Linked DNA regions of Leisingera sp. NJS204. The protein of the gene in region 2 interacts with the protein of the main gene of each other region in a pairwise test. Links are inferred from orthologs where the notes say so. Each region holds a gene or a part of one and is shown on either strand. Other genes may lie near its edges. The genes, in order: accC and ribD.

Region 1 (5,321 bases), 1.1 Mb from region 2 along the record:
CGAGCGCGCGCAGCGCGGCATCGTCTATATCGACGAGGTCGACAAGATCACCCGCAAGTCTGAAAACCCCTCGATCACCCGCGACGTATCGGGCGAGGGCGTGCAGCAGGCGCTGTTGAAACTGATGGAAGGCACCGTTGCCTCGGTGCCGCCGCAGGGCGGGCGCAAGCATCCGCAGCAGGAATTCCTGCAGGTGGACACCACCAATATCCTGTTCATCTGCGGCGGTGCTTTTGCCGGGCTGGACAAGATCATCTCGGCCCGCGGCAAGGGGTCTGCGATGGGCTTTGGCGCGGATGTGCGCGACAACGATGACCGCGGTGTCGGCGAAGTGTTCCAGGAACTGGAGCCGGAAGATCTGCTGAAATTCGGGCTGATCCCTGAATTTGTCGGCCGTCTGCCGGTCTTGGCAACGCTGGAAGACCTGGACGAGGACGCGCTGGTCATCATCCTGACCCAACCCAAGAACGCTCTGGTCAAACAGTATCAGCGCCTCTTCGAGCTTGAAGACACCGAACTGGACTTCACCGACGAGGCGCTGAGCGCGATTGCCAAGAAAGCAATCGAACGCAAGACCGGTGCCCGCGGGCTGCGGTCGATCATGGAGGATATCCTGCTGGATACCATGTTCGATCTGCCGGGCATGGACAGCGTGACCAAGGTGGTTGTCAACGAGGAGGCGGTGACCTCGGATGCGCAGCCGCTGATGATCCACGCGGACGCCGAGAAAGAGCCGGCCTCGGCCGGTTGAATGGCTAGTCAATAGATCAAACGGCGCGGTATTATCCGCGCCGTTTGCTGTTTGGGGGCCGGTTGGATGGGGGCGCTGCCCCCGCAGCGGCGGGCCGCTGCGCCCCCGGGATATTTCGGGCAAGAGGAAGGAGCAGGGCAGTGATCAAACGTATTTCTTCAGGCGGTGAGTTTGAGGCTAAGATCGGCTATTGCCGCGCTGTTGCGGCTGGCGGCTTCGTGCATGTGGCAGGCACCGTCGGGCAGGGCGATGATGTGGTGGCACAGTGCAAATCTGCGCTTGAAACCATTGGCGGAGCCTTGCAGAAGGCGGGCGCTGGCTTTGCCGATGTGGTGCGGGTGAACTATTACCTGCCGGATGCGGCGGAGTTCGAACCCTGCTGGCCGGTTCTGGCAGAGGTCTTTGGCGCCAACCCGCCTGCGGCAACAATGATCGAGTGCAACCTGATCGATCCCAAGTACCGCATCGAGATCGAAGTGACGGCGCTGGCCCCAGCGGCAGGCTGATCCTGTCAGGTGCGGGAAACGCGCCTAAGGCAAAACTGCCAATTCCCGCCGTGACCCGTCCAGAGGGGCGCAAGCCACTGGACCTTGGCGGGAAATTGGGCCATATCAGAAACGGATAAATCCGGAGGCACCGATGGGAATCCTGAACACACTTCTGAGCGCTGTGACATGGTGGAACGGCGCCACCCTGAACACCCGGATGTTCACCGCCCGCAAGGGCATCAAGGTGGGTGAGGATGATCAGGGCAATGTGTTCTACCGCAATGCCGATGACAGCAAGCGCTGGGTGATGTTCAACGGGGAAGTTGAAGCCTCGCGCGTCAGCCCCGACTGGCACGGCTGGCTGCACCGCACTTTTGACGAGCTGCCCAGCGAGAAGCCTTTGAAGCACAAGGCCTGGGAAAAGCCGCATCAGGAAAACCTGACCGGCACCATGATGGCCTATGCGCCGGCCGGGTCGATCCGCGCAGGCGGCGAACCCAAGGAACGCCGCGATTATGAGGCCTGGGTGCCCGAATAAAACATCTGCCAGAAGGCTGATTTCATGTCCCACAATCCTACCGAAGTTTTTGCCGGCGGCGTCGTGCTGGCTGCCGCTGTTGCTTTTGCCGTCTATGCCGGCCAGGCGGCCGGCCTGTCGCGCGGCGGCGCGACCTATGACTTGAACGCGTCTTTCCGCTCGCTGGAAGGGGTCAGCGTTGGCACCGACGTTCGGCTGGCCGGGGTCAAGATCGGCACCGTGACCGGCGTCGGCCTGAACCCGGAAACCTTCCGCGCAGATACTATGTTCTCTGTTAATGAAGGCATCGAAATCCCGGATGACAGCGCGGTGGTGATCTCTTCCGAAGGGCTGCTGGGCGGTAACTTTGTTGAGATCATGCCCGGCGGTTCGCCCTTTGCTTTTGAAGCAGGCGATGAGATCGAGGATACGCAGGGTGCGGTCAGCCTGATTTCGCTGCTGGTCAAATTTGTCGCCGGCGGCGGCGAGGGCGATTCTTGATGCGCTTTGCCGCGGCAGTAATGGCTTGTGCGCTGGCCATGCCGGCCTGGGGCCAGGAGCAGCCGGCGGCGCAGGGCAGTGCTGCGGTGCTAAGGGCGCTGGACAAGGTCAACGGCCATACCATGGATGCGGAAGTGGCGATCGGCGGCAGTTCGGAAATGTTCGGCTTGCTGGTGACCGTGTCGGACTGCCGCTATCCGGCGGAGAACCCGACCGGGGATGCCTTTGCCTATCTGACCGTGCGGGACCCCGACGATGGTGCGATGCATTTCCAGGGCTGGATGGTGGCGTCCAGCCCGGCACTCAACGCGCTGGACCACAACCGCTATGATGTCTGGGTCATGCGCTGCAGCAGCAGCTGAGGTGCGGGCACAGCTGGCCGGGCAAAATCCGCATCCGTTTTCAGGGCCTCACGCAATAGGGCCCGGTAACGCGCGCGGGTAACCTCAATTCCGCCAAGCGAGGCAAGATGCGCAGTCAGGAATTGCGTGTCGCACAGCCTGTAGCCCGCCTGCCGCAGCCTGTCAGTCAGATAGGCCAGCGCCACTTTGGAGGCATCCCGGCGGCGCGAGAACATGCTTTCGCCAAAAAAGGCGCCGCCCAGAGAGACGCCATAAGTGCCGCCGGCCAGGATGCCGTCCTGCCAGACTTCAAGCGAATGGGCGTTGCCCATCAGGTGCAGATCCAGGTAGCGGTCGCGGATTTCCCCGTTGATCCAGGTCTCGGCCCGGTCGGCGCAGCCGTCTACGACGCCGCCGAAATCCCGGTTCACGGTGATCTCAAATCCGCCGTTGCGGATCCGTTTGGCCAGCGAGCGGGAGATGCGGAAGCCATCCAGCGGTAGAATGCCACGCCGCTTGGGATCGACCCAGAAAATCTCGGGGTCGTCGCGGTGTTCGGCCATCGGAAAAACACCGGCAGAATAGGCGTGCAGCAATAGGTCCGCAGTTAAGCTCATGGTGCTGGCCAGTATAACGGGAAAAGGCAGGCAAATGTAAAACGGGGCGCAGCCAGTGGCGCGCCCCTCTGAAGTTATCCGGGCTGGTTTTCTTCCAGCCAGCGTTCCAGCCAGTGAATGCCGTAGTCGCCGGTGTGGATATCCTGTTCCTGCAGCAGCGCATGGAACAGCGGCACGGTGGTGTCGATGCCGTCGATGATCAGCTCGCCCAGAGCCCGGTTCAGGCGCGCCAGCGCCTCGGTCCGGTCGCGGCCGTGCACGATCAGCTTGCCAATGAGCGAGTCGTAATAGGGCGGGATCGAGTAGCCGTCATAGAGCGCCGAATCCATCCGCACCCCCAATCCGCCGGGGGCGTGGTACTGGGTGATCTTGCCCGGGCAGGGCGAAAAATTCGGCAGTTTCTCGGCGTTGATCCGGACCTCGATGGCGTGGCCGTTGATTTCCAGATCGCCCTGGGTAAAGGACATCGGCAGGCCTTCGGCCACCCGGATCTGTTCGCGTACCAGATCGACACCGAAGATGGCTTCGGTCACCGGGTGCTCCACCTGCAGGCGGGTGTTCATCTCGATGAAATAGAACTCGCCGTCTTCATAGAGGAATTCAACGGTACCGGCGCCGGAATAGCCCATCTTGCCAATGGCGTCGGCGCAGATTTTGCCGATGCGGGCGCGTTCTTCCGGGGTGATGCAGGGGCCGGGGGCCTCCTCGAACACCTTCTGGTGGCGGCGCTGCAGCGAGCAGTCGCGCTCGGCCAGGTGAACGCCGACGCCTTTGCCGTCGCCAAAGACCTGTACTTCGATGTGACGCGGTTTCTGGAGGTACTTCTCCATATAGACTTCGTCATTGCCAAAGGCAGCCTTGGCTTCCGAACGGGCAGTGGAGAAGGCGGTCGCCAGCTCTATTTCGTTCAGGGCCACTTTCATGCCGCGGCCGCCGCCGCCGGCGGTGGCCTTGATGATCACCGGATAGCCCATATCTGCGGCGGCTTTTTTTGCCGCGGCAATATCGGGCACGCCGCCCTCGGACCCCGGAACAACCGGAATACCAAGGTTCTGAGCGGTTTCCTTGGCGGTGATCTTGTCGCCCATGGTGCGGATATGCGCAGCCGAGGGGCCGATGAAGGTCAGCCCGTGGTCTTCGATGATCTGCACAAAGTTGGCGTTTTCCGACAGGAAGCCGTAGCCTGGATGAATCGCCTGGGCGCCGGTGATCTCGGCAGCCGAGATGATGGCCGGGATCGACAGATAGCTTTGGGTGCCGGACGGCGGCCCGATGCAGACCGATTCATCGGCCATGCGCACGTGCATTGCGTCGGCATCCGCAGTGGAATGCACCGCAACCGACTTGATGCCCATTTCCCGGCAGGCACGGATCACGCGCAGGGCGATCTCGCCGCGGTTGGCAATCAGGATCTTGTCAAACATGCCAGATCCTTACTCGATGATGGCCAGGGGGGTTCCGAATTCAACGGCGGCGCCGTCTTCAACCAGAATGCGCTTCACGGTGCCCGATTTCGGCGCCGGAATGTGGTTCATGGTTTTCATGGCCTCGACGATCAGCAGGGTGTCGCCTTCGCTGACCTGCTGGCCAACAGAGATAAAGGCGGGCGAGCCGGGTTCGGCCTGCAGATAGACGGTGCCGACCATCGGCGATGTCACGGCGCCGGGGTGGCTGGCCGGATCTTCGCTGGCGGCTGCGGGGGCTGCGGCGGCGGCAGGGGCAGCGGCTGCAACCGGAGCAGCGGCGGCAGGCATCGCAACCTGCACCGGCGCGGCCATGGCGGTCTGGCGGGAGACACGCACATTCAGGCTGTCGTCGTCGCCGTAGTCCCGCTTGACCTGCAGTTCGGTCAGATCGTTTTCGCGCAGCAATTCCGCCAGCGCCTTGATGAATGCCACGTCAGCTTCGTGAGATTTGTTTGTCATATTGTCCTCAGCCAATTCCGACAGGCCCGCCAGGGCAGGCGGGCCGGAAATTAGGGCGCTTATAGGGCAAGGATTACCGCAAGGAAAGCACCGTCGATCCGGGCTGTAACATGGAGGCAGATAATCGGATTTGCAATTGCCGGACTGTATTTTGTCTCATAGCGGCATGCCCGTCAGTTTG
Region 2 (7,899 bases):
CCCTGCCGGAGTTTTTTGCCGCTGCCTGCCGCCCGGACAGCCGCGCTTACAAGGATTACCGGCGGTTCCTGCTGGAAACCTCGCAGGTGCCCGGCGGCTACTACTCCCGCGAGGGGCGGCGCCAGCTGCTGCGCCAAGTGGCGGACATGATGCTGGCGGACGAAGACCCCTATGACGCGCTGCGCCTGGGCACAGCGGCACCGCGGCAACAGTTGCGTCTGGTGACCTGACTCAGCTGCGCCCAAAGACTGGATTTTTCCCTGCTGGCAGGTTAGGTTGCCCCTAAAACTTGAGGCAAACAATAATTGGTCGAGGAGACCGAGCAGTGAAATCCGTTCCCCTTCGCTGGGCGCGTCCAGTGGCGATGCTCGCAGCATTGACCCTTGCGGCCTCATGCGGCCTGCCCAAGGTCGGCCCCAACAAGCGCCAGATCTTTGCCGGTTCCGTGCAGCGGGAAGGCGATGCCTTCATCGTCTCCGTCAACGACCGCGTCGCCCGTGCCACCGCCGTGGTGCCGGCCCTTGGCTTTTCGTCAGGCTTTACGTCTGCCGGCCGGCTGACCTCGGACACCATCCGTCCCGGCGATGTGCTGGGCCTGACGGTCTGGGAAAACGTGGATGACGGGCTGCTGGCCGCCGAGGCGACCAATTCCACCGTGCTGGAAGAGGTGCAGGTCGACAGCGCAGGCTATATCTTCGTGCCCTACGCGGGCCGCCTGCGCGCCTCCGGCAACACACCGGACCAGCTGCGCGAGACCATCACCAAAAAGCTTGAAGACCAGACCCCCGACCCGCAGGTGCAGGTGCGCCGTCTGGCCGGTGACGGTGCCACCGTTAGCCTGACAGGCGCCGTGGGCGGCCAGGGCGTCTATCCGATCGAACGCCCGACCCGCACCCTGTCGTCGATGCTGGCCCAGGCCGGCGGTGTGACGATCCAGCCGGAAATTGCCCAGGTCACCGTGATTCGCGGCCAGGAAAAGGGCAAGATCTGGTTCCAGGACCTGTTCGACCATCCGGAGCTGGATGTAGCCCTGCGCGGCGGCGACCGTATTCTGGTTGAGGAAGACACCCGCTCCTTCACCGCCTTGGGGGCGACCTCGGCCCAGGCGCGGGTGCCATTTGAAAGCCAGGACCTGTCAGCGCTGGAAGCGATTGCCCAGGTTGGCGGGCTGATTTCCACCGCCTCTGATCCGACTGGCGTCTTTGTGCTGCGCAATGAGCCGGCCGAGATTGCCAACCAGGTGCTGGGCCGCGATGATCTGATCGGGGCGCAGCGTTTGGTCTATGTGTTGAACCTGACTCAGCCGAACGGATTGTTTGTCGCCCGGGATTTCGTGATCCGCGACGATGACACCCTGTATGTGACTGAGGCGCCGTATACCCAGTGGACCAAGACCATTTCGCTGCTGGTGACACCAGTGGGGTCGCTGTCAAGCGTTTCCAGCGCCGTTGGCGGTTAAACCGCCGTGCGTCAAAGCGCTGGCCAGCACAAAGCCGGGAGCACTGCGTCCCGGCTTTTTGTTTACAATGGCGGTTTTCTGACCCAGCGCCGGGTGCGGCGGATCCTGCAGCTTTGCGGCTACCACATCCGGCTGGGACTGCCGCAGGCCGAAGATCTGGTTGGCATCTGGGGCGCCTCGCCCACAGCGCACCGGGGCCTTGCAGTCGCCGAACAGCGCGGCTGCGGTCTGCTGCGGGTCGAGGATGCCTTTCTGCGCTCGCTTCACCCCGGCCGGGCCGGCGAGCCGCCCATGGGGCTGCTGCTGGACCACTCGGGCATGCATTTCGATGCGGCGCAGCCGTCAGAACTGGAACAGCTGCTGGCCAGCCATCCGCTGGATGATGCCGATCTGATGCGCCGGGCACGTGATGCGATTGCCCGGCTCAAGAACGCGCATCTCAGCAAATATAACGCCTTTGATCCTGCGGCGGCGGCGCCGGATCCGGGCTATGTGCTGGTTGCGGACCAGGCACGCGACGATGCCTCAGTCACTGCATCGCGCGGCGACCGGGCGCGGTTTCTGGAAATGCTCGCCTTTGCCCAGGAGGAGCACCCCGGCGCGCGGGTGCTGATCAAGACGCATCCAGAGACGCTGCGCGGCTACCGGGCGGGGTATTATGAGGCCGCAGATGCAAGCGCGCGGGTGGAACTGTTCACGGGCAGCGTGTCGCCCTGGGCGCTGCTTGAGGGGGCCGTGGGCGTCTATACTGTCTCTTCGCAACTGGGGTTCGAAGCGATCCTGGCAGGCCACAAGCCACGGGTCTTCGGCCAGCCGTTTTACGCGGGCTGGGGGCTGAGCATTGACGATGCCCCGCCCGCCCGCAGACAGCGGCGGCTGACGCGGGCACAGCTGTTCGCAGCAGCGATGATCCTTTATCCGAAGTGGTACGATCCCTTCCGGGACGAGTTGTGCGGGCTGGAGACAGTCCTGGATAACCTGGAGGCACGGGTGCGGGCCTGGCGGGACGACCATCCCGGCTGGGCCGCTTCCGGTATGCGGATGTGGAAGCGCAAGCCGCTGCAGAAATTCTTTGGCGCCGAGACGCGGGTGCTGTTCACCGAAGATCCGGCCAAGGCACAAGCCAGCGGACGCAAGCGGTTGGTCTGGGCCGGCAAGGCGAACGCGGCGCATGACGGTGCGGTCCGGGTAGAGGACGGCTTTCTGCGGTCCCGCGGGCTGGGGGCGGAACTGGTGCCGCCCCTGTCGCTGGTGGCTGACCGCCAGGGGATCTACTATGACCCGCGCCAGCCCTCGGATCTGGACACGCTGATTGCCCGCAGGGTTGAGATGACCCAGGCCGAGGAGTTGCGGGCCGAGCATCTGGTGCGGTCTCTGATCCAGCACGGGGTGTCGAAATACAATCTTGGCGGCATCGCCCCTGCCCTGCCCGAGGGCCGCCGTATCCTGGTGCCGGGCCAGGTGGAGGATGACGCCTCAATCCAGTGCGGAGCGGGAGCCGTGAAGACTAACCTGGATCTGCTGCGCGCGGTGCGGCAGGCCAACCCGGACGCGGTGATTGTCTACAAGCCGCATCCGGACGTGGAGACGGGCCTGCGCAAAGGCCGGGTTTCAGCAGAGGGGCTGGCGGATGCGGTTGCGTCCCACGCGGACCCCATGGCCCTGCTGGCTGACGTGCAGGAGGTCTGGACGATGACCTCCCTTCTGGGGTTCGAAGCGCTGCTGCGCGGGGTGCCGGTGACAACGCTGGGAACACCGTTTTATGCAGGCTGGGGCCTGACGGCCGATCTGGCTCCGGCGCCGCCGTGGCGGCAAGCCCGTGTCACGCTACTGGGCCTCGCCCATGCGGCGCTGATCGACTACCCGCGCTACTTCGACCCGGTGACCGCCCAGCCCTGTCCGGTGGAGGTTGCAGTGATGCGCCTGCGCCAAGGCCATCTGCCGCATCCGGGGCTAAGCAACCGGCTGCTGTCCAAGCTGCAGGGGCTGTTTGCCACCTACGCCCATCTCTGGCGTTGAACGGCGGCCAGTTGATCGGGAGCCCTCCCGCACCCGCAGGACATCCTGGCTGACGCCAGCCCGCCCTTGGCGGCCTTGGGCGTGGCCCGGCGCGCAGCGCCGGGCCACGCCCAACGGGAGCGGAGCATGAAACATGCTCCAGTGACGGGCGGGAGAGCCGGTTCTGCACGGCATAGGATGGTCAGCGCAGCGCGCGGGTCCAGCGGTGCAGGATGTCTTTGCCGAGGGGACGGGTTTCAACCAGCTCAAACCGCGGCGCTTCCTCCAGCCGGCCGATGCCGAGCGCACCGATCGACGGCAGACCCTCGGCACCAATCCCCAGACCAGCAGTGAAGCCGATCAGCTCATCCACCAGATCAAACGCCAGCAGCGAGGCTGCCAGCGCGCTGCCGCCTTCGCAGAACACCCGCGTCAGCCCCGCCTGCCCCAGCTGCTGCAGCACATCCGCCGCGTCCAGCTGTACTCCGTGCGACGCACAGGGGATCAGATTGGCACCCAGCCCTTCCCAGGCCTGAATGCGCTCATGATCAGCGCCGTGGCCATGGCAGAGCCAGACCGGCACGTCTTTGGCTGTGCGGGCCAGCTGACCCATCAGCGGCAAGTCCAGATGGCGCGAGATCACCACTCGCACAGGCTGGTGCTCCACCCCCAGATCGCGCACGGTCAGCGAGGGATCATCAGCCCGCGCAGTCCCGCCGCCCACCATCACCGCATCATGGCGCGCGCGCATCGCGTGCACGGCGCGGCGGGCCTCCGGTCCTGTGATCCATTTGCTTTGGCCCGATCCGGTTGCAATGCGCCCGTCGAAACTGGCGGCCAGCTTCAGGGTCACCAGCGGGCGGCCCTGCTCAGTCTTCAGAAAGAAACCAGCATGATCCCGCGCTGCCTGTGCCCCCCATATTCCGGTGGCCACCTCAATGCCCGCATTGCGCAGCATCTGAAATCCATGCCCTGACACCCGCGGATCGCTGTCCTCGATCGCGGCGACAACCCGCGCCACACCGGCGTCAATCAGCGCCTGCGCGCAAGGCGGCGTTTCGCCGTGATGGGCGCAAGGTTCCAGCGTCACATAAGCCGTGGCGCCGCGCGCCGCCCCGCCGGCCTGCGCCAGCGCTTCGGTTTCTGCATGAGGGCGGCCGCCCGGCCTGGTCCAGCCGCGGCCCAAAACGCGGCCGCCCTGCACGATAACACAGCCCACTGCCGGGTTAGGCCAGCAGTTGCCCTGCCCGCGCCGACCCAGGGACAGCGCCAGCGCCATGAAACGGTGATCAGCGTCCATTATTCTTCCGGTGCAACTGGCGGGCGCAGCTCGTGAACAAAATCCTCGAAATCATCCGCCGCCTGGAAATTTTTGTAAACGCTGGCAAAGCGCACGTAAGCCACGGTGTCGATCCGGGCCAGCGCCTCCATCACGATTTCGCCGATTTTCTTCGACCCGATATCAGTCTCGCCCATGCTTTCCAGCCGCCGCACGATACCGGAGATCATCTGATCAATGCGCTCGGGTTCTATCGGGCGTTTCTGCATCGAAATGCGGATCGAGCGTTCCAGCTTGTCGCGGTCGAAATCCTCGCGCTTGCCGCTGGTTTTGATCACCACAAGATCGCGCAGCTGCACCCGTTCGTAGGTGGTGAAACGGCCGCCGCAGGCCGGGCAGAACCGGCGCCGCCGGATCGAAACATGATCTTCGGCGGGGCGTGAATCCTTGACCTGAGTGTCGATATTTCCGCAAAATGGGCAGCGCATCCGCCTGCTCCCTCAATCCTGTCAGCCTATTGTTTGTGCCGGTGTTTGCCCGGTTATCCACAACTATAGGCTACCCTCCAGAATTTGGGTAGTGGTGATTTATGGCCGCTAGATAAAGAGGTTCAGGCCAGATGCGCGGCCACATGCCGCTGGTGCGGACGATCGCGGTGTTCAAACAGGTAGATCCCCTGCCAGGTGCCCAGCACCAGTACTCCGCGGCTGACAGGGACCGGCAGGCTGACTGGCATCATCGCCGCTTTGATATGGGCGGGCATGTCGTCCGGCCCCTCATAGGTGTGGCGCAGATAGGCCATTGCGGGATCGGAGGAAGGCGGCACCAGGCGCGAAAAGAAGGCCCTAAGGTCGGTCTGCACCTCGGGGTCGGCATTTTCCTGGATCAGCAGCGAGCAGGAGGTATGGCGGACAAACAGGGTCAGCAGCCCATTCTGCAGGCCGGACCCGGAAACCCAGGCCTGCACGTCACGGGTGAACTCATAAAGGCCCTGCCCGCGCGTCGGAATGGTGAACTCATGCATCATGCAGATCTTTTGGCTGAACACAGCCCGGCCGGCAACAGTGTCAGCCGGTGAAGCTGGAAATCAAGGCAACCAGCGGTCCCGCCCGGGCAGCCGGTCATAACAATAGGTTTGCGCAGCCGACACATGCAGATTGTCACCTGCCTCGCGCACATTCAGCGACAGGCTGGAGGACCGGTCAGGAACACCAGGCGGCAGGCCAAAGGCAAATTGCACCGCTTTGCGCCCCGGCCGGTTGACCGAAGGCCCGACCCCGCGCCAGACATAAATCCGCTGGCTCACCGGCGCCCGCAGCTGGCGGATCGCAAAATCACCGATACCGCACCAATAATCCTGCGCGCCGGTCCCGACCCGGGCCACCACTTCCCAGACGCCTTCGGACACTGGCAGCACCTCGTGGCGGTTAATCGCCCGCCAGGCAGCGCTTGCTTCAGGCAATAGGAGAAGCGCCCCGGTCAGACCGGCAATGGCTGCAATGCGTATGGTCATCTAGTTCTCCTTGTTTCAAGTGCCGCCAGGTATCAGGCAGGCCCTAGCTCAGGGTCGCCCCGGCAGCCTGTCGCAATAACCAAAAGCCCGCTGCACACTCATGCTTTGGCCTGCCCTCAGGCTATTGATATTGCCACGGCTTGCCGCCGGCGCCAAACCCGCATTCAGGGTGAACTGAACCGCTGATACGCGGTTTGTTGTCTCGCTTGCCCCCAACCCGCGGGTGATAAACAGATCCGCCTTCCACGGCGCTCCTAGGTTCCGCTGAGCATGATCAGCTGCAGCACACCAGAAGAATGCACCGGCTGAGATTTTCGGCACTACCTCAAAGACATCCTGCGATACTGCATTGATATGCGCCGCCCTGCGGTCATTCCAGGCCGCGGCCGGCTCTGGCTGTAAAAACGGCAGAGCAGTGGCGAGAGACAGGACAGATATCCAGATTTTCATGTCGGACCCCTTTCAGTTTTGGTGCGCCGCCCGGCAACCAGGCAGATACCGAGAAGTGTAAGGAGAATTGAAACACAAACGACTCACACTGCTGTGCGGTCGCTATTGCAAGTCACGCCCTGGCTCCTTCACACCGTTCTCAAGGCCATCTGCATTTGAGAAAACTCCGCTTTGTCAGCTCCCTAGCCGCAGCACGGCAGGGACAAGCAAGAGCTACGATTGTAGCTGGAACGTTACTCCGACGTAAACGCAGCCGGGGCTCTCTCCGGGCAGCAGCTCACGCTAGATGACACTGTGTTGCGAAGCATGTTGCAGAAGAACTGGCCTCCCATTGCTACAAGCGGATTGCGCAGCTACTGGAGCGACCGGCACCAGAACACCGCCAATTGCCACCATACAACATCACATCCGCGCGAGTTCAGATGCTTCGGATCCACTACAACGCCGGTTCATTCACGCAATAGCCATATCCCTGCTGCACTGACATGCTTTCCCCGGGGCGAAAACCCAGCGACAGCCAGCCTGTCTTGGGTTCGACACCGCTGCGCTTCGGGTAGAGCGTGAACTGCACCGAGGACCGGCGCCCGGTGGTGACGCTGACATCCCGGCCCCGCACCACGTAAAACCGGTCCATCCAACCAGCGCCCAGCTCGCGGCGGGCGTATTCGGCAGCTGCGCACCAGTAATCCCAGGTGCCGCCCGATCCGCGCGGCACCACCTCATAGACCGTGTCATTGACCGGCAGCACCCGCACACCGCGGTTGGTTAAGAAGGCATCCGCAGCTGCGGGGATGGAAGAAAGACAAGCCAGGCCTGCTGCGCAAAGGAGGTTTTTCATTCGGAAATATCCCTGTGTTCGCTTCAACATAGGGATGTGCCGCAGCGGCTCCAATAGACCGGCAGCACCTTTGTAACGACCTCTCGCAGATGTGTGAACGCCCGGCTTAGGCGCGGGGCGGGAATGGAATGATCTCTGCACTGTCCCGCTGATGGCTCAGCACGCCTTCAAGAATGGCAAGCGCTGCAGCATTCGGCACGGTGCCAGTGTCAGGGTGGAACTTTTCGCGCGCCTGCCGGCGCAGCATATCCTTGGTCCCGGCTCCATCCATTTGCTTAAGCGCATCCCCCTGATCCGCCAAAACCTCGACCATGAACTGGTTGGCAGTCACCAGATCATTCAACGATTGAAGCTTTGCAGTC

The links.
Region 1: the proteins of ribD (region 2) and accC interact in binary tests that used the Escherichia coli proteins (3 or more experiments, as listed by UniProt). The link is inferred for Leisingera sp. NJS204 from one-to-one orthologs.

What each region holds. Positions count from the first base shown.
Region 1 is NZ_CP035417.1:1,723,745-1,729,065, forward strand. Bases 2,465-5,321 are described here. They hold accC (acetyl-CoA carboxylase biotin carboxylase subunit), read right to left. Parts: upstream 4,640-5,321; coding sequence 3,290-4,639; downstream 2,465-3,289. Other genes in these bases: ETW24_RS08505 (DUF2155 domain-containing protein), read left to right, coding at 2,465-2,619; aat (leucyl/phenylalanyl-tRNA--protein transferase), read right to left, coding at 2,583-3,215; accB (acetyl-CoA carboxylase biotin carboxyl carrier protein), read right to left, coding at 4,649-5,140; ETW24_RS08525 (LuxR C-terminal-related transcriptional regulator), read right to left, coding at 5,297-5,321. In the rest of the region: ATP-dependent Clp protease ATP-binding subunit ClpX, read left to right, coding at 1-751; ETW24_RS08490 (RidA family protein), read left to right, coding at 892-1,257; ETW24_RS08495 (NADH:ubiquinone oxidoreductase subunit NDUFA12), read left to right, coding at 1,391-1,777; outer membrane lipid asymmetry maintenance protein MlaD, read left to right, coding at 1,802-2,257; more of ETW24_RS08505, read left to right, coding at 2,257-2,464. UniProt on the Escherichia coli protein: This protein is a component of the acetyl coenzyme A carboxylase complex; first, biotin carboxylase catalyzes the carboxylation of the carrier protein and then the transcarboxylase transfers the carboxyl group to form malonyl-CoA.
Region 2 is NZ_CP035417.1:2,781,988-2,789,886, forward strand. The notes cover bases 2,699-5,509. They hold ribD (bifunctional diaminohydroxyphosphoribosylaminopyrimidine deaminase/5-amino-6-(5-phosphoribosylamino)uracil reductase RibD), read right to left. Parts: upstream 4,737-5,509; coding sequence 3,660-4,736; downstream 2,699-3,659. Other genes in these bases: ETW24_RS13700 (capsular polysaccharide biosynthesis protein), read left to right, coding at 2,699-3,478; nrdR (transcriptional regulator NrdR), read right to left, coding at 4,757-5,224; ETW24_RS13715 (secondary thiamine-phosphate synthase enzyme YjbQ), read right to left, coding at 5,347-5,509. In the rest of the region: ETW24_RS13690 (capsule biosynthesis protein), read left to right, coding at 1-230; ETW24_RS13695 (polysaccharide biosynthesis/export family protein), read left to right, coding at 326-1,459; more of ETW24_RS13700, read left to right, coding at 1,466-2,698; more of ETW24_RS13715, read right to left, coding at 5,510-5,763; ETW24_RS13720 (hypothetical protein), read right to left, coding at 5,824-6,249; ETW24_RS13725 (hypothetical protein), read right to left, coding at 7,136-7,537; ETW24_RS13730 (hypothetical protein), read right to left, coding at 7,644-7,899. UniProt on the Escherichia coli protein: Converts 2,5-diamino-6-(ribosylamino)-4(3h)-pyrimidinone 5'-phosphate into 5-amino-6-(ribosylamino)-2,4(1h,3h)-pyrimidinedione 5'-phosphate.